DNA from 4 places in the Gracilibacillus marinus genome. Region 2 is predicted to be linked to each of the others. Evidence: riboswitches for the same ligand, from Rfam matches in the RefSeq annotation. Region 2 holds a riboswitch; each other region holds the start of a gene.
What was found. A riboswitch is a leader RNA that binds a small molecule or an ion and turns the genes downstream of it on or off. The one in region 2 is predicted to bind S-adenosylmethionine.
Positions count from the first base shown of each region.

Region 1: it holds a riboswitch for S-adenosylmethionine, as region 2 does, so the genes downstream of both, ACFOZ1_RS13850 (methionine ABC transporter ATP-binding protein) here and ACFOZ1_RS00155 (cyclase family protein) in region 2, are expected to answer to the same signal.
Region 3: it holds a riboswitch for S-adenosylmethionine, as region 2 does, so the genes downstream of both, ACFOZ1_RS01355 (PLP-dependent aspartate aminotransferase family protein) here and ACFOZ1_RS00155 (cyclase family protein) in region 2, are expected to answer to the same signal.
Region 4: it holds a riboswitch for S-adenosylmethionine, as region 2 does, so the genes downstream of both, ACFOZ1_RS14015 (methionine ABC transporter ATP-binding protein) here and ACFOZ1_RS00155 (cyclase family protein) in region 2, are expected to answer to the same signal.

Region 1 is NZ_JBHSDV010000005.1:57,018-62,698, reverse strand. Features, by position in the region: gene ACFOZ1_RS13865 (SLAP domain-containing protein) at 1-199, opposite strand, end outside; gene ACFOZ1_RS13860 (MetQ/NlpA family ABC transporter substrate-binding protein) at 933-1,808, opposite strand; gene ACFOZ1_RS13855 (methionine ABC transporter permease) at 1,878-2,546, opposite strand; gene ACFOZ1_RS13850 (methionine ABC transporter ATP-binding protein) at 2,536-3,564, opposite strand; SAM riboswitch class I at 3,671-3,780, opposite strand; gene ACFOZ1_RS13845 (PFL family protein) at 3,949-5,310, opposite strand; gene ACFOZ1_RS13840 (ACT domain-containing protein) at 5,326-5,592, opposite strand.
Region 2 is NZ_JBHSDV010000001.1:18,649-24,329, reverse strand. Features, by position in the region: gene ACFOZ1_RS00165 (TRAP transporter permease) at 1-1,126, shown strand, start outside; gene ACFOZ1_RS00160 (5-methyltetrahydropteroyltriglutamate--homocysteine S-methyltransferase) at 1,198-2,307, opposite strand; gene ACFOZ1_RS00155 (cyclase family protein) at 2,336-3,088, opposite strand; SAM riboswitch class I at 3,228-3,330, opposite strand; gene ACFOZ1_RS00150 (Gfo/Idh/MocA family protein) at 3,410-4,387, opposite strand; gene ACFOZ1_RS00145 (phosphoribosyltransferase family protein) at 4,692-5,234, opposite strand; gene ACFOZ1_RS00140 (NCS2 family permease) at 5,250-5,681, opposite strand, start outside.
Region 3 is NZ_JBHSDV010000001.1:278,504-284,184, forward strand. Features, by position in the region: gene ACFOZ1_RS01345 (YpmS family protein) at 1-267, opposite strand, end outside; gene ACFOZ1_RS01350 (GDSL-type esterase/lipase family protein) at 277-1,197, opposite strand; gene ACFOZ1_RS01355 (PLP-dependent aspartate aminotransferase family protein) at 1,433-3,100, opposite strand; SAM riboswitch class I at 3,174-3,293, opposite strand; gene ACFOZ1_RS01360 (Hsp20/alpha crystallin family protein) at 3,456-3,890, shown strand; gene cls (cardiolipin synthase) at 3,969-5,411, shown strand; partial or broken gene ACFOZ1_RS16470 (ABC-F family ATP-binding cassette domain-containing protein) at 5,478-5,681, shown strand, end outside.
Region 4 is NZ_JBHSDV010000005.1:97,333-103,013, forward strand. Features, by position in the region: gene ACFOZ1_RS14000 (M20 family metallopeptidase) at 1-289, opposite strand, end outside; gene ACFOZ1_RS14005 (MetQ/NlpA family ABC transporter substrate-binding protein) at 408-1,241, opposite strand; gene ACFOZ1_RS14010 (methionine ABC transporter permease) at 1,253-1,915, opposite strand; gene ACFOZ1_RS14015 (methionine ABC transporter ATP-binding protein) at 1,905-2,933, opposite strand; SAM riboswitch class I at 3,086-3,213, opposite strand; gene ACFOZ1_RS14020 (ASCH domain-containing protein) at 3,466-3,813, opposite strand; gene ACFOZ1_RS14025 (cytochrome P450) at 3,886-5,127, opposite strand; gene ACFOZ1_RS14030 (hypothetical protein) at 5,274-5,639, opposite strand.

The DNA.
Region 1 (5,681 bases), on a different contig from region 2:
GTGATAATTTGTCATCGGTAAAATTGTGAATAATGACACTGCATAATAATTCGTTCCGGTGATTTCGTGCATGACGGATAGGAGTGAAAATGACACCTTCTTGATGCTTGCTAGTAGATTGGAAAAGCTTCTCTATCGTTTGTAAATCTTGTGAACTAATTGTTTGTTTCCATTTCTCTTCTAAAACTAATTGTTGCATTTCTTCAACTCCATTATAAGATGTATGAATTGGTATTCGTGTAGTTATTGTAGCATGTAGCAGAGAGAAGGAGAAGCGAGAGAGTGATGGAGTGGTTTGAATAGGTGTAGAAGATGAGATTGGACAAAGGAATTCTTTAGATTTTTATCTTAGATACTTCTATTTGATAACTTTGAGATTTTATATGTGCTTAGCAACCGCTCCGGTTTGTCCGTTTCCCTTTCCGTGGGTTTTTCCTCTAAGCTAACTTTTCTAGCAAAGAACGCTAAAAAAGTGGATCTTAGGGGAAAAAACATCCCACAGGAGTGGAAACGGACACCTACGCTTTTTTATATTCTACAATGGAAGGAATTATAAAAATATTTGCTTTATCCCATATCGCCTCTGATTTATTATCATTATGAGCTAAAAAAGCTGATTTCTCTAACCAACCAAAATGCTAGCATTTGCAAACATTGTAGAACTTCACTGAGCGTAGGCGCCCAATCCCACTCCTATGGGATCCTTTTTTCTGAAGATCCACTTTTCCAAGCGGTTTGTGTTTGGAAAAGTTAGCTGAAGGAAAAAGCCCATGGAAAGGGGATTGGGCAAGCCGGAGCGGGTGCAAAGCACATATCGAATATCACAGAATTCACTTCTATTACACACAAAATCCAAGCGCTTCGGTAATTAGCTTTCGAATCGCTTGGATTTTTGTAATTGAAAAATTCTTTATCTTAATATCTGTTTACAATTATTCTGCTACAGGAACTACTTTTCCTTCATATTTTTCATTGATAAAGTTTTGAATGGCTTCTGAGTGAAGTACTTCAACTAATTTTTGTAATGCTTCTTTGTCTTTATCTTCACTACGAACAGCAATAATATTTACATAAGGAGAGTCTGTACCTTCTAACAATAGTGCATCTTTAGTTGGTGACAATCCAGCTTGCAATGCATAGTTACCGTTAATTGCAACTAATGCTTCTGTTTCACGCTCATAGAATTCAGGTAAGAAACCTGCATCTACATCTGTATCAAATTCTAAATTTAATGGATTCTCTACGATATCTTTTACTTGTGCATCTACTTTTTCAACATTTTCGTCTAATTTAATTAATTCTGCTTCTTCTAGAATGGATAATGCACGACCATGATCTGCTACAGAGTTACTCATGATCACAACAGTACCTTCAGTAATGTCGTCTACACTCTTGATATCTTTAGAATAAAAACCATATGGCTCAATGTGGATTCCACCAAGATTTGCGAAATCATATTCTTTATCTGCTTTTTGAGACTCGAAATAAGGAATGTGTTGGAAGTAGTTCGCATCTAATGTTCCGCTTGCTAAATCTTCATTTGGAAATACATAATCTTGGTATACTTCGATTTCTAATGTAATACCTTCTTCTGCTAAAAGGCTTTTTGCTTCTTCTAATATTTCAGCATGAGGTGTACTTGTTGCACCAACTACAATTGTTTCTGATGCATCATCAGTTGTTGCATCTTCTGATGTATTGCTGTCCCCATTTGTGGAATTATCTGTTTCGTTGTCGTCACTTGTTCCACATGCTGCTAAAACTCCGATGAATAATAATGCTACTAGTGTAAATAAATACTTTTTCAAAATAAATCTTCCCTTCTTATTATCTATTTTATTTTATGAAAGAAGCTTAACAAGTTAGTGTTAAGCATATTACCTTTTGTCAATTGCTTTCGTTAGCATGTCGCCAATTACTTGGAATATAAATACGATAATGATAATTAAAATCGTACATGCAAGAACGACATCAAAATTAAATCGCTGGAATCCTTGTAAATAAGCAAGATTTCCAAGACCGCCTGCACCGATGACTCCAGCCATTGCGGTATATCCAATTAGTGCGATTGCTGTTACGGTAATTCCTGATACTAATGCAGGCATAGATTCTTTTAATAACACTTTGAAAATAATAGTAGATGCATTTGCACCCATCGACTTCGCTGCTTCAATCACGCCTTTGTCGACTTCTTTAAGACCAATTTCCACAAGTCTCGCATAAAATGGCGCTGCACCGATAATTAATGCAGGTAATGCTGCTTTCCATCCGCGAATAGTACCAATCAAGAAATCTGTAAATGGAAAGAGTAATAATATTAAAATGATAAATGGAATCGCACGAAACACATTTACAACTACTGCTGTTATGTTATAAATTAGTTTGTTTTCCCATAAGTTACCCTTATCTGTTAAGAATAATAATAATCCTAAGAAAATCCCCAAAATTAATGTGCCTATTACAGCAATAATTGTCATATACATGGTTTCTTCTGTCGCAACCCATAAATCTTCCATGATGACATTAGGGAATAAATCATTCCACATGTTGTAACACCTCAACTTCCACACTTTGTTCGCGCATAAATTGGATAGATGATGCTAATACATCTTTGGAGCCATTCAATTCGATATATAATGTGCCATAAGCACCTTCACGAGTTGGTGCAATAGAACCTTGTAAGATGTTGATCTCTACATCAAATTGTTTAATCACATCTGTAATTAAAGCACGTTTGGCGTTGTTCCCAATAAAATGTAATTTCACCACTTCACTATCTTCACGGCTTGTGATAAATTCTTTTAAGCTAGCTTGGTCATGTTCTAGTGGATTTAATTGTTGGACAAAGCGTTTCGTTGTTTTAGATTGAGGTCTCACAAACACATCTAGTACATCACCAGATTCTACAACTTTTCCATTTTCCATTACTGCAACACGATGGCATATTTTTTGAATGACATGCATTTCGTGTGTAATTAAAATGATAGTTAACTGAAGTTTCTTATTAATAGAGACAAGTAAGTCTAAGATATCATCCGTTGTTTCAGGATCAAGAGCGGATGTCGCTTCATCACATAATAATACTTCTGGGTCATTAGCTAAAGCTCTTGCAATACCGACGCGTTGCTTTTGACCACCACTTAACTGAGAAGGGTAGCTATTCTCTTTGCCAGCAAGACCGACTAATTGAATGAGTTCATTCACCTTTTCTGCTCGAGTTGCTTTTGGTACGCCAGCAATTTCTAGTGGAAATGCGATATTATCGAAGACTGTTCGTGACCAAAGTAAATTGAAATGTTGGAAGATCATACCGATTTTTTGTCTTTTTAATCTAAGTTCTGTTGCGGACATCTTGGTAATGTCTTTATTGTGAATCGATATAGTACCATTGGACGGCTCTTCAAGTCGATTAATTAGGCGAATAAATGTACTTTTTCCAGCACCACTATATCCGATCACACCAAAAATCTCACCTTGATTAATCGTTAATGATACGTCGTCAACAGCTTGAACTTGTTGTTTTTTTGTTTTGTATATCTTTGACAAGCCTTTTATTTGAATCAATGTGAATTGGCTCCTTTCTTTCTCTTATTCTCTTTATTAGTATAAAAATAAAAAATCCTTTCTGCATGAGAGGACAGAAAGGATTGGCATTCATTACCGTTACGTCCTCTTATCTTTCAAAGTTTAGTATGTCAAACTTTGATGGAATTAGCACCTATCACTAATGACGGTTGCTGGGTTTCATCGGGCCAGTCCCTCCACCTCTCTTGATAAGAGATTCTATTCTATTTTAATAAGTGTAATCAACACATATATCATTTCTAATCATGAATAACAGAAGCTATCTGATAATTTTGATTAATTGTGATGATAGCATGCATTTGATATCAAGTCAATACTCTTTTAAAAAGTTAGAATAGTCATATTATTCTGATAAGTGGTATGTTAATTCGTCAATGCTTGGATTGGTGCAGGGATTCTGCCACCACGTTGAATAAATTTATCTGAATGATAAGGATTGACTCCAATGATTGGTGCGCGCCCGAGTAACCCACCAAATTCCACCACTTCACCTGACTCTTTGCCAACAACAGGAATAATACGAATTGCTGTTGTCTTTTTGTTAATCATTCCGATGGCTGCTTCGTCTGCGATGATAGCAGAAAGTGTATGACTACTAGCATTTCCATCAATTGCGATCATATCTAATCCAACAGAACACACACATGTCATTGCTTCTAATTTAGGAAGTGTTAAGGCCCCTTGTTCAATACCACGAATCATTCCGTTGTCTTCACTAACAGGAATAAAGGCACCACTAAGTCCGCCGACATAAGAACTCGCCATTGCTCCACCTTTTTTAACTGCATCATTCATTAGTGCAAGTGCAGCAATTGTTCCATGTGTACCAACACACTCTAAACCAATTTCTTCTAGTATTTCTGCAACACTATCATTCATCGCATTCGTTGGAGCAAGGGATAGATCCATAATACCAAAAGGCACCTCTAATCGTTCTGCAACAACTCTTCCAATAAATTCTCCTGCACGTGTGATTTTAAATGCAGTCTTTTTAATGACTTCTGCTACTTCGCCAAGATCTGCATCAGGATATCGTTTTAATGCATGTAATACAACTCCAGGTCCACTGACACCGACACTTAACACGACTTCTCCTTCTCCTGCACCATGAAAGGCACCTGCCATAAATGGATTGTCTTCTACAGGATTACAAAACACGACAAGTTTTGCACAACCAATACTATTATTATCTTTTGTTAATTCTGCAGTTGCTTTAATAATTTCACCCATTTGTTTCACTGCGTCCATATTAATACCCGTTCTTGTTGTACCGACAGATATGGAGGCACATACTCGCTCTGTTTCACTTAATGCTTGTGGCAGTGCATCAAGTAAAATTTGATCACCTTTAGAGATTCCTTTATGTACAAGAGCAGAATAGCCACCAATGAAATCAATCTGCACCTTTTTTGCAGCTTCATCTAATGTTTTGGCAAGTTCTACTGCTTGTTCTACAGTAGCATTGCCTAATAGTTCTGCAACAGGGGAGATTGCCACACGTTTATTAATAATTGGTACACCATATTCTTCTGCAACTTGTTCTGCAACAGTCACTAAATTTTTTGCATATGTTGTAACTTTATGGAATACATTTGTTTTTAACGTATCAAAATCACTGTCGATGCAATCTCTTAAGCTTATCCCCATTGTGACTGTTCGAACATCTAAGTGCTCCATTTGTACCATTCGAATCGTTTCTTGTATTTCTGTATATGCAATTGGCACGATTACTTCACTCCTTTATACACGGTGCATTGCTTGGAAGATTTCTTCGCGTTGAATACTGATCTTAAGTCCAAGTTCTTTTTCGACAGGCTCGAATGCTTGTTTTAGCTGTGCAAGTTTCTTTATATCATCAATGTCAATTAACATCATCATCGTAAAAAAATCTTGCAAAATCGTTTGGCTAATATCCGAAATATTCACATGATTCTCTGAAAGAACTGTTGTTACCTTTGCAATAATTCCGACTTGGTCTTTTCCAATAACACTTACAACTGCTCTCATGTTTCATCACCTCATATCTATTGTGTATCATTTCCCGTAAAAATTAATAGTCTTAGTATCGTATTCTTTCTGTACGTCATACATTGTTT
Region 2 (5,681 bases):
TGGTGGGCAAATTATGCCTCCAATAATGGGTGCGGCAGCATTTTTGATGATTGAATTTGCTGGTAAACCTTATTGGGAAATCGCCAAGGCGGCTGTCATACCTTCCTTGCTCTTCTTTACAGGAATTTGGGTGATGACGCACTTTGAAGCAAAACGACTTGGTCTCGTTGGTCTATCTCGAGACGAACTACCAGAGAAAAAAAGAGTATATAAGAAGCTATATCTTTTACTTCCTATTATTGTTATCATCTTTTTCCTGTTCCATGGTTTTAGTATCGAAAGAACGGCTATATATGGCATACTTACCGCTATTCTTGTTAGCCTTCTTTCAAAAGAAACTAATATTTTATTAAATAACAAAGGAAAACTATCATTAGACAAATTATCCAAAGCGTTAACAGATGGCGCACGAACTGCATTAGGTGTTGCCGCAGCCACAGCAAGTGCAGGGATTATTGTTGGTGTAGTGACAAAGACAGGACTTGGCTTAAAGCTCGGGAATGGGCTTGTAGACATGGCTGCAACGATGACAAGTAACCCAACTATATTAATTTTACTCACATTATTCTTCACAATGATTACATCTATTTTACTTGGAATGGGATCGCCTACCACGGCTAACTATATAATTACGTCAACTGTCGCACTACCTGCAATTATGGCATTAAGTGATTCTTATGAATTATTCATTCCGGTACTTGCTGCACACATGTTTGTCTTTTTCTTTGGAATCGTTGCCGATATTACACCACCTGTCTCGCTCGCCGCATTCGCAGCAACAGGCATCTCCGGTGGTGAACCCATCCGAACCGGTTTTATTGCAACAAAACTTGCAATTGCCGCATTTATCATTCCATACATGTTCGTCTTTCAACCACAATTATTAATGATTGATGTAACTTTTACAGGCATAACATGGATTATTATTACTGCATTCGCAGGAATGATTGCAATAGGAGCTGGGTTAATCGGATTTTGGTATAGAAAGCTTCATTGGATAGAGCGACTAATCGCATGTATAACAGGCCTTTTGCTTATGTATCCAGAGGGCAATACAGATATCATTGGATGTCTTATCTTCGTCGTTCTAATCTCTATACAATTGTTCAGTAAAAATAATACCTGATTATAAAAAACAAGAATCCCCAAGTGCCTGTATCTTTAAGAGCACTTAGGGATTCTATTATTATAGATACTTTATTCATTTCCGAGTAATTCTTTTGAAAGCTTCACTACGTATGCTAATTTATTCCATTGTTCTTCTTCTGTCAAAATATTTCCGTGATGCGTAGAAGCAAATCCACATTGTGGGCTTAAGCAGATTTTGTCTTTCGACACGAATTGACTCGCTTCTTCTATACGTGCTTGAATCAATTCTTTGTCCTCTAGTTCACCGAATTTTGATGTGAATAATCCTAATACAACATGTGGTCCATCTTCTTTTGCAATATGACGTAATGGCTGGAAATCACCCGAACGATCATCATCATATTCTAAGAAGAATCCATCTACTTTTTCTTTTGCAAAAAGTGTCGGTGCGATATGTGCATAACTTCCTTCAAATGCCCATGTCGAACGATAGTTACCTCTGCAAAGGTGTGTTGTAATAATTAAGTCTTCCGGCTTATCCTCTAATACACTGTTCACAACATGTAACGATAAATCAATTAATTCTTGTCTCGATAAATTTTCAAATGCAAACAATTGCTCTGCATTTAATCCTGCAATATACACATCATCAAATTGCAGATAACGACAGCCTGCATCATAGAATGCTTTTACTACATCACGATATGTATCAATCACATCTTGTGTATAATCTTCTAAGTTTGGATACACTTCTTGGTTACGAATACCTGCATGGAACAGTTGGTTAGGACTTGGTATCGTTTGTTTCGCTACTGCACGGTCTCCAACAATTTCTTTAAATTCAATGAAATCTTTAATGAATGGATGATTTGCATTAAACGAAACTTTACCAATATTTCGTACATCATATCTTTCAGTCTCCACACCATGAAATTGAAGTCCTTTTTCCGGAACATATCCTTCAAATCCATTCAAGTGCTCCATAAAGTCAAGATGCCACCATCCACGACGAAATTCGCCATCTGTTACTAACTCTAGCCCTACTTCAATCTGTTTATCTACAATTCTTTCAATCTCTTTTGTTTGTACTGCACGTAACTCTTCATAGGATATTTTACCTGCCTTGAAATTCTCATTTGCTTCTTTTAAACTCTCTGGTCGTAATAAACTTCCCACATGGTCTGCTTTAAATGGTGCTTTAATTATTGTTTTTGTCATAGTTAATCAATCCTCTCTATTTTTTGTTTTAAGGTATTATTGCAAAAGAACGCACTGGAAACCCAGTTGCCTTTTCTGGTTTTGCTACTATATTAAATATAATACCGCCTTTTGGAGGTAGTTTATCTAAATTTGTTAATAACTCCACTTGATATGTATCTTGCTCAAGTACATAATATTCGCCAATTAACGATCCGTTTGCTCTTGCATCCTTTGCAGAGTCTGTATCAAACGTTTCATGACCAATTGCTTTCACGTTTCTCTCTTCGAAGAGATATTTCAATGCATCCAATCCCCATCCAGGAGCATGTGCATTACCGTCTGTATCTTTATTCTCGAATTTCTCCACATCTGGCCATCGTTTGCTCCAATCTGTTCTTAATGCAACAAATGTACCTTCTTCTATTTGTCCATATTCTTCTTCAAACAATTGAATATCATGGACTGTTACCGTATAGTCATGGTTTTCTGCTGCTTCTTTGGATTTATCAATCACAACAAGAGGTAATACTAACTCTTTTAATTCCAATTCTTCTAGCCAACGTTGATTCGGCACAAAATGAATCGGTGCATCTATATGTGTTCCATATTGTCCTGCAAACGAAAATTGTTGTACAAAGAAGCCATCTTCATGCGTAAATAATGGGTTAATCTCTGCTTTGGGCAATGCAAAAAAATGTGGTGAATCAGGCCCAAACGTGTGTGTTAAGTCAATCCATTGCTTACTTTTCAATTTTTGCAAAGCATCTAATAATTCTTGTTGGTTACCTTGTATCGTCATTCTTCTCCCCCCTTCACATGCTAAAGTGTATAGGACACTTACCGTGAATTCTGTCTGTATACTTTATTTTTTTTTAAAAACCAAAAAACCCTTTTCTAAATAAGAAAAGGGGCAAAATGTCAGCTACAATCTGTCTCTCTTCTTATCTTCAAGCATTACACTTCTGGAATTGGCACGGTACATACAGATAGTCCGTTGCCGAGGCTTCAAAGGGCCAGTCCCTCCACCTCTCTTGATAGGAAATTTATGGTATTTAATTTAAATATTAGAATACACCTAACTATGGCATGATGTCAAGTATCATTTTTTTGACTAATCCAATTATTTAGCTAATTTAATACTTTGGCCTAGTTCTGCAGATTGATTTGCAGCAATTGCTACTTGTTGTGTTTTCCATGCATCTTCATATGTTGATAAAATCTGTGAGGAGTCAGACGTTCTAACCGCATGAATAAATGCTTGTGATTCTTTTTCATATGGTGAGACAGATGAGTCATTAGAATAGTCTCTTATCTCATCCTGATTAACTTCCTGCAAACCTTGTTGATTAAGACGTAAAATGCCACGATCTGTATAAACATCAAGTCCATTCTGATAATCTATTGGTAATATACAGGTGTTATGGATAGTAACAATAGCACCACTACTCATCTTTAGCGTGACAGTGCCTACATCAGATACATTTATTTCAGCCTTAGCTGGTTGCATTCGTTTGGCGAAATCCGCTCTGACTTCTTCCACTTCACCTAATACATATCTAACTAAATCGACAATATGTGTGGTTTGCTCTACAAATTGGCCTCCTGATGTCTCATTTTTTCTCCACCAACTCACCTCAGGCATTGTACCCATCCAATAACCGATTGCCATACCAATTGTACAATCTTGTAATAATTCTTTTGCCTTCCTTGTTCCATGTAAATATCTAAAGTGGTAACCGACAGATGTCAATAATTGCTTCTCTTTTATCTTGTTAAGTATCGTTGTAGGTATTTCTATATTTGTCGATAATGGTTTTTCCACAAAAAATGGTATACCTCTCTCTACCAACAATTCTTCTATTTCGCCGTGTGCAAACGGTGGTACACAAATATAAGCAGCATCAATCTGTTCATTATCTAACATTTTCGTCAATTCATTATATGCTTTCGCCTGCGGATAGTCTTTAGCTATTTGCTCTGCTTTTTCTAGAGATCTACCACAAACGCCACGTATCACGACATCTTCCATCTCATTTACGATAGATGCATGTAATCTAGCAAAAGAACCTGTACCAATTATTCCAATATGTATTGTCATGTAATCTCTCCTCTTTGTCAGCGATTAATTACTTTCTCCAAAACGTCGTACAATCCACCTTATCTATTATGTTAAACGTTATCATTTTATCTAGCAAGGAATAATCTACCTTAGCAGTCCATAGGATACGGATGAGTTTCTTTGTTTTGTAAGAAATTATTAAATTTCTCCATTTTCTCCCTCTTTGCTATTTTACTAATGTAAGAGAGTGAAGTATCGCTTACATTAGTACTGATGTTGTAAAAAATAATAGAAAGTGAAACGTATTAGTCTCACTTCCTATCTTCCGTTTTCTTATATGCTATTATTTCACAAAAACAGGTAATTTCTCTAAGAAAATGAAGTCTTCTCGGTTTGCCGCATCTCCTTCTGCAAGAATTGCTGCTTTCGCTACTACTTCAGCACCTGCTTCTTGTACAAGTTCTTCTAGAGCTTGTATAGATTCACCCGTGCTAATCACATCATCGACTAAAGCGACTTTTTTTCCTTGTAATACTTTCGCATCTTTTCCATCTAAACAAAGAATCTGTTCACTAGTTGTTGTAATCGAGTTCACTTTATGAACAATCGGATTCTCCATATATGCTTTCACACTTTTACGTGCGATGATATATTCCTTTTTGCCAATTACTCTGGTTAATTCGTGTATTAATGGAATTCCTTTTGCTTCTGCTGTCACAATGTAATCTACTTCAGGCAATTTCTCGGCTAATAACGGAGCCACGTGACACACGAGTTCTGTATCTCCTAGAATAACAAAACTAGCAATACTTAAATGATCGTTAATTGGAATGATTGGTAATTTTCGTTCAAGACCTTCAATAGTTAGTGTATATACTTCTGTCATGATGCTCCCCCTTGTTTAAAATCCTAATAGATTCATTAGAAATTGTATTACTACACCTGATAACATACCAACAAATGGATCTGTTATTGCTGTGACAACCATAGTAATAGCTCCAATAATTCCTTCTGAACCTTCACCTGTAGTTAATGCCGCAGCTGCATTTCCTGGTAGTGTTACAATCGCACCTAATACGAATAAAAAACCAGCAATAGAAGCTGTCGGAATAAATTTACCGATTTTAGGTAGTAATTTAAGTAGTAAGATAATCGCCATAATTGCCATCATTAATACTCCAGACCAGACTGGATTTGGTGCACTAGCGGTAGCAGAAATAACGACTTCCACTGGACCTCCACCAAAAAAGGATGATGCCATATCAGCCAAACTACTAATCATTGCAAGTGTATCCACATTTACATCTTTACCAGCAATATCACTATTTATGTT
Region 3 (5,681 bases), 260 kb from region 2:
TTCTTCATCAAACGATACACTATACTGATCATTTTTATCTTTCATTAATTTATCGATATATGCATTTACAAGTTGCGTTAGATTTTCTTTACTTGATTTAATAGTAAATTCAGCACCAGATTGATCCTCTAAGAAAGTTTTTTCAGGATAATCTTCTTCATTAACTGGCCACTTAATGAGAAGAAGTAATGAGAGTAGTACTGCGCCATTTATTACTGCTAATATAATAAAGAGTTTCTTCCAATTAATCATACGTTTCTCTTCCATTGTTATCACCTACTGCGAGTTGTCGATGTTCATACTTGATTGCAAATAAGACCATACACGATTAGCCATCAATTCATATCCATTATAGTTGGGATGGAAATTGTCTTCTGCAAAGAAATTTCCACTTCGATTTTGATAAATATCCTCCATTGGGATATACGTTACATTGTCAAATTCATTAGCAACAACTCTACTCTCATTATTCCAGCGAGTTAAAATAGAGTTGAGTGCTTCAATATCGCTAAAATATTTCTCAAAAGGGTTATAAAAACCTAAAAGATAGATGTCTGCTTCATTATTAATTGATTGGATACGTTCGATAATTTGTGTTAGCCTGTCATTATATGGTTCTTGTTCTTGTATAAATGGCTCTTCAGTTAAATCCATAAAATTATCTTTTACTATTTTCATAATATCATTTGCACCAATTGTAATTAACACAATTTGAGACTCTTCGATGGATTCAACGATTTCTTCTTTCTCTAATCTTTTTAACAATTGATCTGTGCGATTGCCTCTTTTTCCAAAGTTATCAATCGTTACTTGAACATCTGCTTCACGAAATTGTTCTTCTAATATACCGACATACCCACCATTCTCAGTTTCATCACCTACACCTTGAGTGAGCGAGTCACCAATTGCAGTGATATGTGTATCCTTTTTAAAGAAATTCAGTGCATCTATTACTACTTCTTTAACTGTATCTTTAAATGCATTCGTCTCTTCAGTCTCTTCTATATCACCTGTTGTAGTAGATTCTTGCTCTTCGGTTGCTTGTTCAATTTCTTCCTCTTCGGTCGTTTCAGTTGTATCATCTTGTGTGGGAGGAATCTGTTCTTCATTTTGATTTATTGTAACTAGGAAAATACCTAGTATTAATACAAGTAAACTTGTGATTGTAAGAATGAGCATTCGTTGCTTTTTTTTCATTGTACACACCTTCAGTAACATTAACGTTTGTATAAATTAACTATACCCGATTTTACTAGATTCTACACTGTCAGTTTATGCAAAAAACTGGATTAACATGTGTAGATGGATAGAAAACTCAAAAAATATAGTTGCTAAAATAATATCATAAAAAGGAAAAAACCGTGAATCAATTAATGACTCACGGTTTAATTAATTTATCTTGGGGAGATAAATATCATAAGGTTATGGAGAATTATTCTCCTCGACGTAAGCGGTCTGCTTCTTGGAATGGACAACGGTGTTCCACAACAATTTGTCCATTTGCTTCCGCTTGTTGTTTGATTGTTTGATCAGCTTCATGTCTGAACCAAACAAGTTTAGATTGATGAGACACAAGCTCTTTCTTAGATGGATCAACAACTAATGTAATATCAATCTCACCTTCTGCTTCACTTGCATCTGTTACTTGGAATCCAATTTTACGTAAAGATTTGATTGTATCTGTTGCTTCTTCACTAGACCCGATTACAGCAATTTGTTTTACGCGAATACCGCCATCTGTACGGTCGTAAGCTGAAGAAAGTGCCCAACTAATTGCTTTTTCAGTATCAGGTTGTACTGTTGGTTCAGTATTTGTTGCTTTAGCGATAGCTTGATCTAAATCTTGAATGATATCATCAACTGTCTCAATTCCGACAGATAAACGAACTAATTCTTCCGTTACACCAGCAGTTTTTAGCTGTTCACTATTTAGTTGTTGGTGTGTGGTAGATGCAGGGTGAATAATTAACGATTTTGCATCACCAACATTTGCAACATGTGACCATAACGTAATATGATCAATAATTGCGCGACCGGCATCACGACCACCTTTAATACCAAAAGTGATGATAGAACCAAATTGACCTTTTAAGTATTTTTTCGCTTTTTCATGTGATGGGTGTGTTTCTAAACCTGGATATGTTACCCATTCAATTTGTGGATGTTTCGTCAAATATTCAGCAACTGCTTGTGTATTCTCATTGTGACGCTCGATACGTAAGTGTAATGTTTCTAGTCCTTGTAAGAAATAGAATGCATTTTGTGGGCTTAAGCACGCGCCGATATCACGTAGTAATTGTACACGCAATTTGATAGCAAATGCAGGTGCGCCGATATCAATTCCAAATCGAATACCATGATACGTATGATCTGGTTCTGTAAATCCTGGAAATTTGTCGCTGTTCCAGTTGAAACGCCCGCCATCTACAACGATTCCACCGATTGTTGTACCATGTCCACCTATCCACTTTGTAGCAGAATGAACGACAATGTCAGCACCCCATTGAATTGGTTTACATAAGTAAGGTGTTGCAAATGTATTATCAATAATTAGTGGGATACCATTTTCGTGTGCAATATCTGCTACTTTCTCGATATCAAAAACATTTAAACTAGGATTTGTAATCACTTCACCAAAGATTGCCTTTGTCTTTTCTGTAATTGCAGAACGGAAATTCTCTGGATCTGTTCCATCTACAAATTTTACGTCAATACCGTATTTTGGTAATGTAACACTAAATAAATTGAATGTACCACCATACAAGTTGCTATCTGCAATAATCTCATCACCGGCATGGGCAAGGTTCAAAATAGCCATTGTAATTGCAGCCATACCAGAAGAAGTTGCAACAGCTGCTACGCCATCTTCAAGTAGAGCGATTCGCTGTTCAAATGCATCTACAGTTGGGTTCATAATACGAGTATAAATGTTACCAGGTTCTGCTAATGCGAATAAGTTCTGTGCATGTTCTGTATCGTTAAATACATAAGAAGTAGTTTGATAGATTGGCACTGCACGAGAATTAGTTGTTGGATCAACTTGTTGGCCGCCATGTAGCAATGTTGTTTCGTTTCCTGTAATGTTAAATGAATGTGTCAATGAAATCCCCTCCTGGATAATAAAAAACCTCTTCTTAGTTTTTAAGAAGAGGTTGTCTTGTCATATTTGCCTCCTCTTATCTTCCAAGTGCGTATACACTTGTAGGAATTAGCACCATTTCAACTTAGAATAATCTATGCTGACGGTTGCCGGGCTTCGACGGGCCTAGTCCCTCTGCCGCTCTAAATAAGAGTGTTTCGATTCAATTGTTTACATTATAAGCAACAACCTATCCATTCGTCAACTGTTTTGTCAGAATTATTTGATTATTTGAGTAATTTGTCGAGGTAATTGCCTATGCTTTTCGTTTTTAGGTGCATACACTAATTAGAAATAATGATTGTAGGTGATAATAATGGATCACAATGAACGTAAAAACTTAATCCCTGAATGGGGAATTTCAATTGTCCGCAAGTTAGATGCATTAATATATGAGAATCCTACAAAAGACGTTTTAAGTCAGATGAATGATTTTTTTGAACAATCCAAACAAAAAATAGCGATTCCAATCGAAGAGAAAGAATTTGACACATATTGGACTGTCGATGTGCACATACCAAATGTGAAGAAAGAGCAAATTAAAGTGACGTATAATGATAAAACAATGACGATTGCTATAGTGCACAAGGAAGAAACAGAACAGTATGACCAACAAAATAGATTTTATCATAAAGAACAAAAAGAATACTTGAGGGAAAGAACGATTCGTATTCCAACAGATGGAGAGATTGACAAGATGAAGGCGACATTTACGAACGGGCTTCTACGAGTGAGGATACCGAAAAAATAAATCAATACATTGATAGCTTCCATCCCTTTTTTTAGTGGAAATGTGCTATATTTAGATGTAGAAAGGGGGAAGGGATCTGTGGATATTTTTCAACTAGTTATCTCCATTATTTTGATTTTTAATATTATATTATCTCTAGCCATTATCTTCTTAGAACGAAAAGACGCAACAGCTTCATGGGCATGGATTATGGTATTAACATTTATTCCAGTAGTCGGATTTATTTTATATCTTATATTTGGTCGTAAGCTTAGTAATAAGACTATTTTTACTTGGGATACAAAAAGTAAGCTCGGTGTCAAAACAGCAGTACAACATCAATTACGAGAAATTGAAGCAAATGAATTTGAAATAAATGATCATCGATTAAATCAATACAAAGATTTATTCTATTTACATTTACGGAACAATGATGCTATTTTCACACAAGACAATGATGTGCGTATTTATACAGATGGGAATAGAAAATTCAATTCTTTAATTGAAGATATAGAAAATGCAACAGATCATATTCATCTAGTCTACTATATTGTACGTTCAGATAAATTGGGAAGAAGATTAGCTGAAGTATTAATGAAGAAGGCAAAAGAAGGTGTACAAGTACGATTTTTATATGACGACATGGGTTCGCGCCAATTAAGTCGTAAACTTATTAAAGAAATGAGAGCAGCAGGTGCAGAAGTAGAAGGCTTCTTCCCACCATTAATTCCTAAGGTCAACTTTAAGATTAATCACAGGAACCACCGAAAATTAGTAATCATTGATGGAAAAATTGGCTACATCGGTGGGTTTAATATTGGCGATGAATACTTAGGAATGGATAAGAAATTTGGTTATTGGCGTGATACACATCTGAGAGTTGTCGGTAGTGCAGTGAAGAATATGCAAACACGATTTATTCTTGACTGGAATCAAGCTTCTCGCCATGATATTGACTATGACGAAAGATATTATGTAGCAAAAGGAAAAGGAAAAGTCGGAATGCAAATTGTTTCAAGTGGTCCTGATTCAGACTGGGAACAAATCAAACATGGCTATATCAAAATGATAATGTCAGCAAAGGATTATATATATATCCAAACACCATACTTCATTCCAGATGAAAGTTTATTAGATGCGCTTAAAATTGCTTGTTTATCAGGTGTAGATGTAAGAATTATGATTCCGAACAAGCCTGACCATCCATTTGTGTATTGGGCCACTTACTCTTATATTGGAGAAATGCTAAATGCAGGTGCGACGGTATACATTTATCAAAAAGGATTCTTACATGCGAAGACAATCGTTGTCGATAGTAAAATTGCATCTGTAGGAACAGCGAATATTGATGTGAGAAGTTTTAGACTTAATTTCGAAGTGAATGCATTCTTATATAATGAGACATTAGCGGAAATGCTAGTTGATGAATTTGAAAAAGATATGGAACATGTGACACAATTGACATATGGACTATATCAACAAAGACCAAAATGGATTAAATTCAAAGAATCCATTGCACGCTTAATTTCGCCAATATTATAGCAGTGTGTTATATATGTCTCTTGAATGCTAGATATATTCGATGAGACATGTATGTTCACATCACAGATGGCCTTATGGAAAGAAAGGGTGAACAATCCATTGCGTGAATTAAAAATAGAAGGACTAACAAAGACATTTGGAGAAAAGGTATTATTTGACCATATCTCCTTTTCTATTACAGAAAAAGAACGTATCGGGCTAATTGGAGTAAACGGTACAGGTAAATCGACATTATTGAAAGTACTTGCAGGAATCGACCATAGTGAAGCA
Region 4 (5,681 bases), on a different contig from region 2:
GTCCACAAGCATGCCCTAGTCCTTGTAATGCATCATACTCTGCTAAAAAACCAATCTTCGGTCCAGGTTTGTTAGAGGACTTTCGTGCAATAAATGCAGTTTCATGCTCAGGAATACCTTTTTGTACTGTAAATCCTTCCTCTGATAGTGTATGACGTAATAATTCAGATGCAAAAAACTCTTCATTTCCAATCTCTGGTTTTGCATGTATTTGATGACTGATAGAGATATAATTTTCTTTATTTTTTTCAATATAATCGAGAATATGATGTTCTAATTGTTCTGTCATTTTTAATATCTTCCTTTCTATATAACGTGACAACATTCTAAATTCAGACTAGTCTAGTATAAGTATAAAAAAGTAGGGATAGATCCTGACAAATCAGTCTCGTATCCCTTATTATCTCTTACCATCCAATTTGTTCTAAAGGTACAAATGTCGGAATTAGTGAATCATTAAATACTTCTTTAATATGATTCGCAACTTCTTCTGTTTGGAATATTTCTACAATCTTTTGAAATTCTTCTTTGTCTTTCTCATCCCCACGTACTGCAATAATATTAATATATGGTGCAGCATTATCATCCTCAATAAAAATTGCATCTTGTACAGGAATAAAACCTGCTTCTACAGCAACACCATTGTTAATAATAGATGCCGTTACATCTGGTAGAACTCTTGGTGTTTGTGCAGCTACAACTGGTACAAATTCAATATTTTTAGGATTTTCTGTGATGGATGATAAATCACCATTTCCATCAAAACCTTCTTCAAGTGTAATTAAGCCTGCTTGTTCTGCTAATAACAATGCGCGTCCCATGTTCGTCGCTTCTTGTGGTAGTGCGATTTTCGCATTATTTGGCACTTCACTAATATCTTTGATTTTTTCAGAATAGAAACCCATTGGTGCAATTAATGTTGTTGCGATTGGAACTAAATCAATATTTCTTTCTTCAATAAATGAATCAAAATAGGAAACGGTTTGAAATGCATTTAAATCAATATCACCATCTGCTAAAGCCATATTTGGTCGTACATAATCAGCGAATTCGATTAGTTCTAAGTTAATGCCTTCCTCTTTCGCTTTCTCTTTTACAAATTCCCAAATAGGGACTCCAGATCCATTTAATCCTACTTTTAATGTTACTTCCTCTTCTTTACTCGCTTCTTTTCCACATCCTACTAAAATACCAATAATAGATAATATAGCTACTGCTACTATCAAAGTTCTTCTTTTCATGTGTATGTCTCCTATCTTCTTCTAGATGTTTTTGATAATTTATTTCCAAATGATTGCACAAGTTGTACGAATACAACTAATAATAATACAGTGACAATCATAATATCTGTTTCAAAACGTTGATATCCATATGCGATCGCTAAGTCACCTAAGCCACCACCACCTACAGCACCTGCCATTGCGGAAGCACCGATTAAACCAATTGTTGCGATGGTTATATTAAGAATTAATGAACTAAATGCTTCTGGAACTAACACACGAAATATAATCTGATGAGGTTTTGCCCCCATTGCTTCCGCTGCTTCGATGACTCCTGGTGAGACTTCTAATAAGCTACTTTCCACCAACCTTGCGATATATGGCGCTGCATATACAACTAATGGCACTACTGCAGCTGCTGTTCCTATTGTTGTACCAATTATAATTCTAGTAAATGGAATAATTGCTACCATTAAAATAATAAAAGGAATGGATCGTAAAAAGTTAATCACTCCATTTAATATGAAAAAGAAAGTTTGGTTTCCAATTATATTTCCTGGTCTTGTAATAACTAAAATAATTCCAAGCGGGATACCAATAAGTAAAGAAAATAATAGTGAAAAGCCAACCATTTGTAATGTTTGTATCGTTGCTTCCCATATATTTGGCCAAAATGTCGATAATTTAATATCCATTCTCTTTCACCTCCTCTATTGATACGCGTTGTTTCATGTATTCATAGGCTGCTTCTATCTCAACTGTCGCACCTTGTAACTCAACAATTAAATTTCCAAAAGGTTGATGTTGTAATTCAATGATTTGTCCAAATAATATGTTTGTATGCACATCGAACTTCTTAGCAACTTCAGAAATTAAAGGAATCTCTGTAGAATCTTCGACAAATATTAATCGATATACTTTACTATTATCTTTAGGATGATATATCTTCTCTAAGACAGATGCAGGTAGCTCATCATTCATCACTGTTTTTACAAAATTGCGAGTTGTCTGTTGCTTTGGATTTGAAAATACATCAAAAATGGTCCCTTCTTCAATTACCTTTCCATTTTCCATCACAGCAACTTTGTCACATATTTCTTTAATGACTTGCATTTCGTGTGTAATCATTAAAATGGTAATATGGTATTCTTCTCTTACTTTTCTTAATAAATCTAGTATGGAACTAGTTGTTTGTGGATCTAATGCAGACGTTGCTTCATCACACAACAGTATTTCAGGGTCTGTAGCTAATGCTCTTGCTATACCGACACGTTGCTTTTGCCCACCAGATAATTGCTCTGGGTAATGATTTGCTTTGTCAGCTAGTCCAACAAATTCTAGTAATGATTCTACTTTTCTTTTGATTTCTTGTTTTGGTACACCTGCTAGTGATAAAGGAAACCCCACATTATGAAAGACTGTTTTTGATTCTAATAGATTAAAATGTTGAAAAATCATTCCAATCTTTCGACGCACATCTCGTAATTCCTTTTGAGATAATGTGAGTAAATCTTTTTGGTTAACTAGTATCTTTCCTTCTGTTGGTCTTTCAAGTAAATTCACACATCTGATTAATGTACTTTTACCCGCTCCACTAAAACCAATTACACCGAATATTTCTCCACGTTGTACAACTAAGTTTACATCGTTGACAGCTGTAATTGTTTTATCATTAGTTGTATACTTTTTTGTCACATGCTGGAAGTCAATCATTGTTATCACTCTTTCTGAAAATTTGTAGGATTCTTAGTTGAGGAAATAGTCAAATAATTATTTATATAAAAATTACTTATTTTATGCAATAAAAAAATCCCCACTTCAAGATAAGAAGAGGAGATTCGTTATACGTATAGTCTCTTTAGCTCTTCTTATCTTTCAAGTAACATTTCTTGTATACTTGATGGAATTGGCACGCTCTTTTTATTCAATATATTGAATAAAACCCGTTGCCGAGGTTTCACAGGGCCAGTCCCTCCACCTCTCTAGATAAGAATCATGATGTATGATTGTATGAAATTTTTTGTGAATGTTGTAATTCTATTAGAAATATAATTGATTGTCAATGCAATTAGTTAAATTTAAATTTTGGAAATTTTCAGTATTTTTATTTTGTAATCGCTATCCATATAGAAATACTAGGTTTTTATATCCAAAGAAAAATGGCGTAGATTTTTTTGTTTCCATTAATAATCCACACCATTTTGTTTATCAATTAAACTTAACCTATATAAACTTTTGCAATTTCTTATTCTGTCATTTCGCTAAATTCATGTACCCACACTCTCATTTTAGGGACCCATGGCATACCTGGATGCATTGCAAGAATAGATTCTTTATATTGTTCCAAATTCTCATATCCTTCTCTTAACGCATCCTCGTCTGTTAGCTCACCTAGCGTTTGTTCGTACACTCGATCAATTTGAAATGAACGATTTTCTAATACCATAATCTCACCGATATCTGCATATCGACCATTTCTTCTCGTAGCTGTTTTTTTTCCTTCTAATACTTTATCTATATCTGATTGAATTGTAATCAAACGGTCGATGGAGCAAGTTTTTGGTGGTAAGGAATTATTTTGTTTCGATTCCATTCATATGACACCTACCTTTATATTCTCTCACCCATTTTACCCGTTTCTCAGTCTATAGACAAATAGGAATACTTATGCACGCAATCGAATCTCACATTTAGGTAATGGTGGTATATCATTATTGTCATACTCAAATTTCTGTTTAGGATAAGTAAATGCTAATTGTTGTACGAAAAATTTTATTGTTGTTTTCAATATATCTACTGTAATCCATTCTCCTGCACATCGATGACCAATCAGATATTCGCCACCACCTTGTGGAATGAAATCAAATGGACTTCTGCTCCAATCATGGAATCGTGATGGTTGAAATTGGTTTGGATTTTCCCATATAGCAGGATCATGATTTGTCCCGTATAAATCTAATAAAGTAAGTGTACCTTCTTCAAATACATACCCATTCCAAGTAAATGTCTCTTTCACTCTTGCTCCTGCAAATGGGAAGAAAGGATAAAATCTTCTTACTTCCTGAATGAAATTTGTTACTTGTTTCTCATCATCTATATTCATTTGGGCAACTTCGTCTTTATTGTCATGCATCGCAAGCATCAATAAATCAATATAGACAGCAATTGCAACGATTGGACGTAATAAGTTCAATAGTTCCACTGCTACGATCTGTTTATCGAGTAATTCTCCATCTAGATCTTTGTGAAAAGAAAATTGGTATAGTGGTGCACTTTCGGAAATACTTACTTTTCCTGACCGTACTTTTTCTATCCAATCTTCCATCCATTCCTCCATCTTTGATCTTGAATAGCGCGACTTCCAATGTTTTGGTCCAATCGATGCTGCTTTTTCAAACATATCTGCTAATTCGTCTGACCACTTATCCGCTTCTGTATCCTCTACCGGAATCTCTACCCACTTCATTGCCACCCTTGTTAAAACGGATTTTGCCTTCTCATATACTACAATATTTTCATCTTGTATCTGACGAAATTCTTTCTCCCATTCTTCTTTCGTTAATTGCTTGAGTTGTTGTAATTTTTCTTCTGTCATAAGAGACATAAACATTGCTTTCCGATGGTGATGGGGCGCATCATCTAATCCTTGCACACCACCTTCTCCAAATAAAGTTTTTTTCACTCTGCTTGGAGCAGCATCTTTCCTAGTGAATTTTGTTTCATCATAAAATAATTCCGCTTCTTCTTTACCAACTAAACAAATCGCTTTTTCACCAAGTAAATGTGTTTCAAACACTCTTGAATCGAACTTTTCCTTTCGATTCATAATAAAATGATAGCCTTCTTTTAACAATTGAATCGTATGATCGATACCTTTTTCTTTAGGCATTGGATGGTTGTTTTCCATTTATATAACTCTCCTTTTAGCTGTTTAGTATTATATTCCCCAAAAAGCGAGAGAAAAACGAAAGAATAGAATCACAATCAATTCCATTTTTAACATACAAAAAAATAGCTCCTGCAATATACAGAAGCTATCTCTTTCTATTTTCATTAAGAAGGAATAGTATCATTAAAAAGTAGACCTTCCTCACCTAAATGAATGATCTTTAATCTATTCGTATCTTTGACCAATACGGTTTTATACACTTTTTCGTCATTCTCATCAATAAAGAACATTACTCGTGTATGTGGATTATCTTCTTCTATTTTCATTTCGTACGCATCCACATCAATATGTTCTTTAATAATAGCTAATTCTTTCTGTTCTTCCGATTCGTTTGCTGTATTTTCTACTTCTGTTTCCTCATCTTCTTGTGTCGTTGCATCTACTTTCACTTCTTCTGCACTTCCATTATTATCTGCACTACACGCTGCAAGTAGTAATAAAAGTAGGCTAAGTCCTATAACCTTTTTCATTTCAATCAACCTTTCTGATGTCTTAAAAAAATCCTCACATAC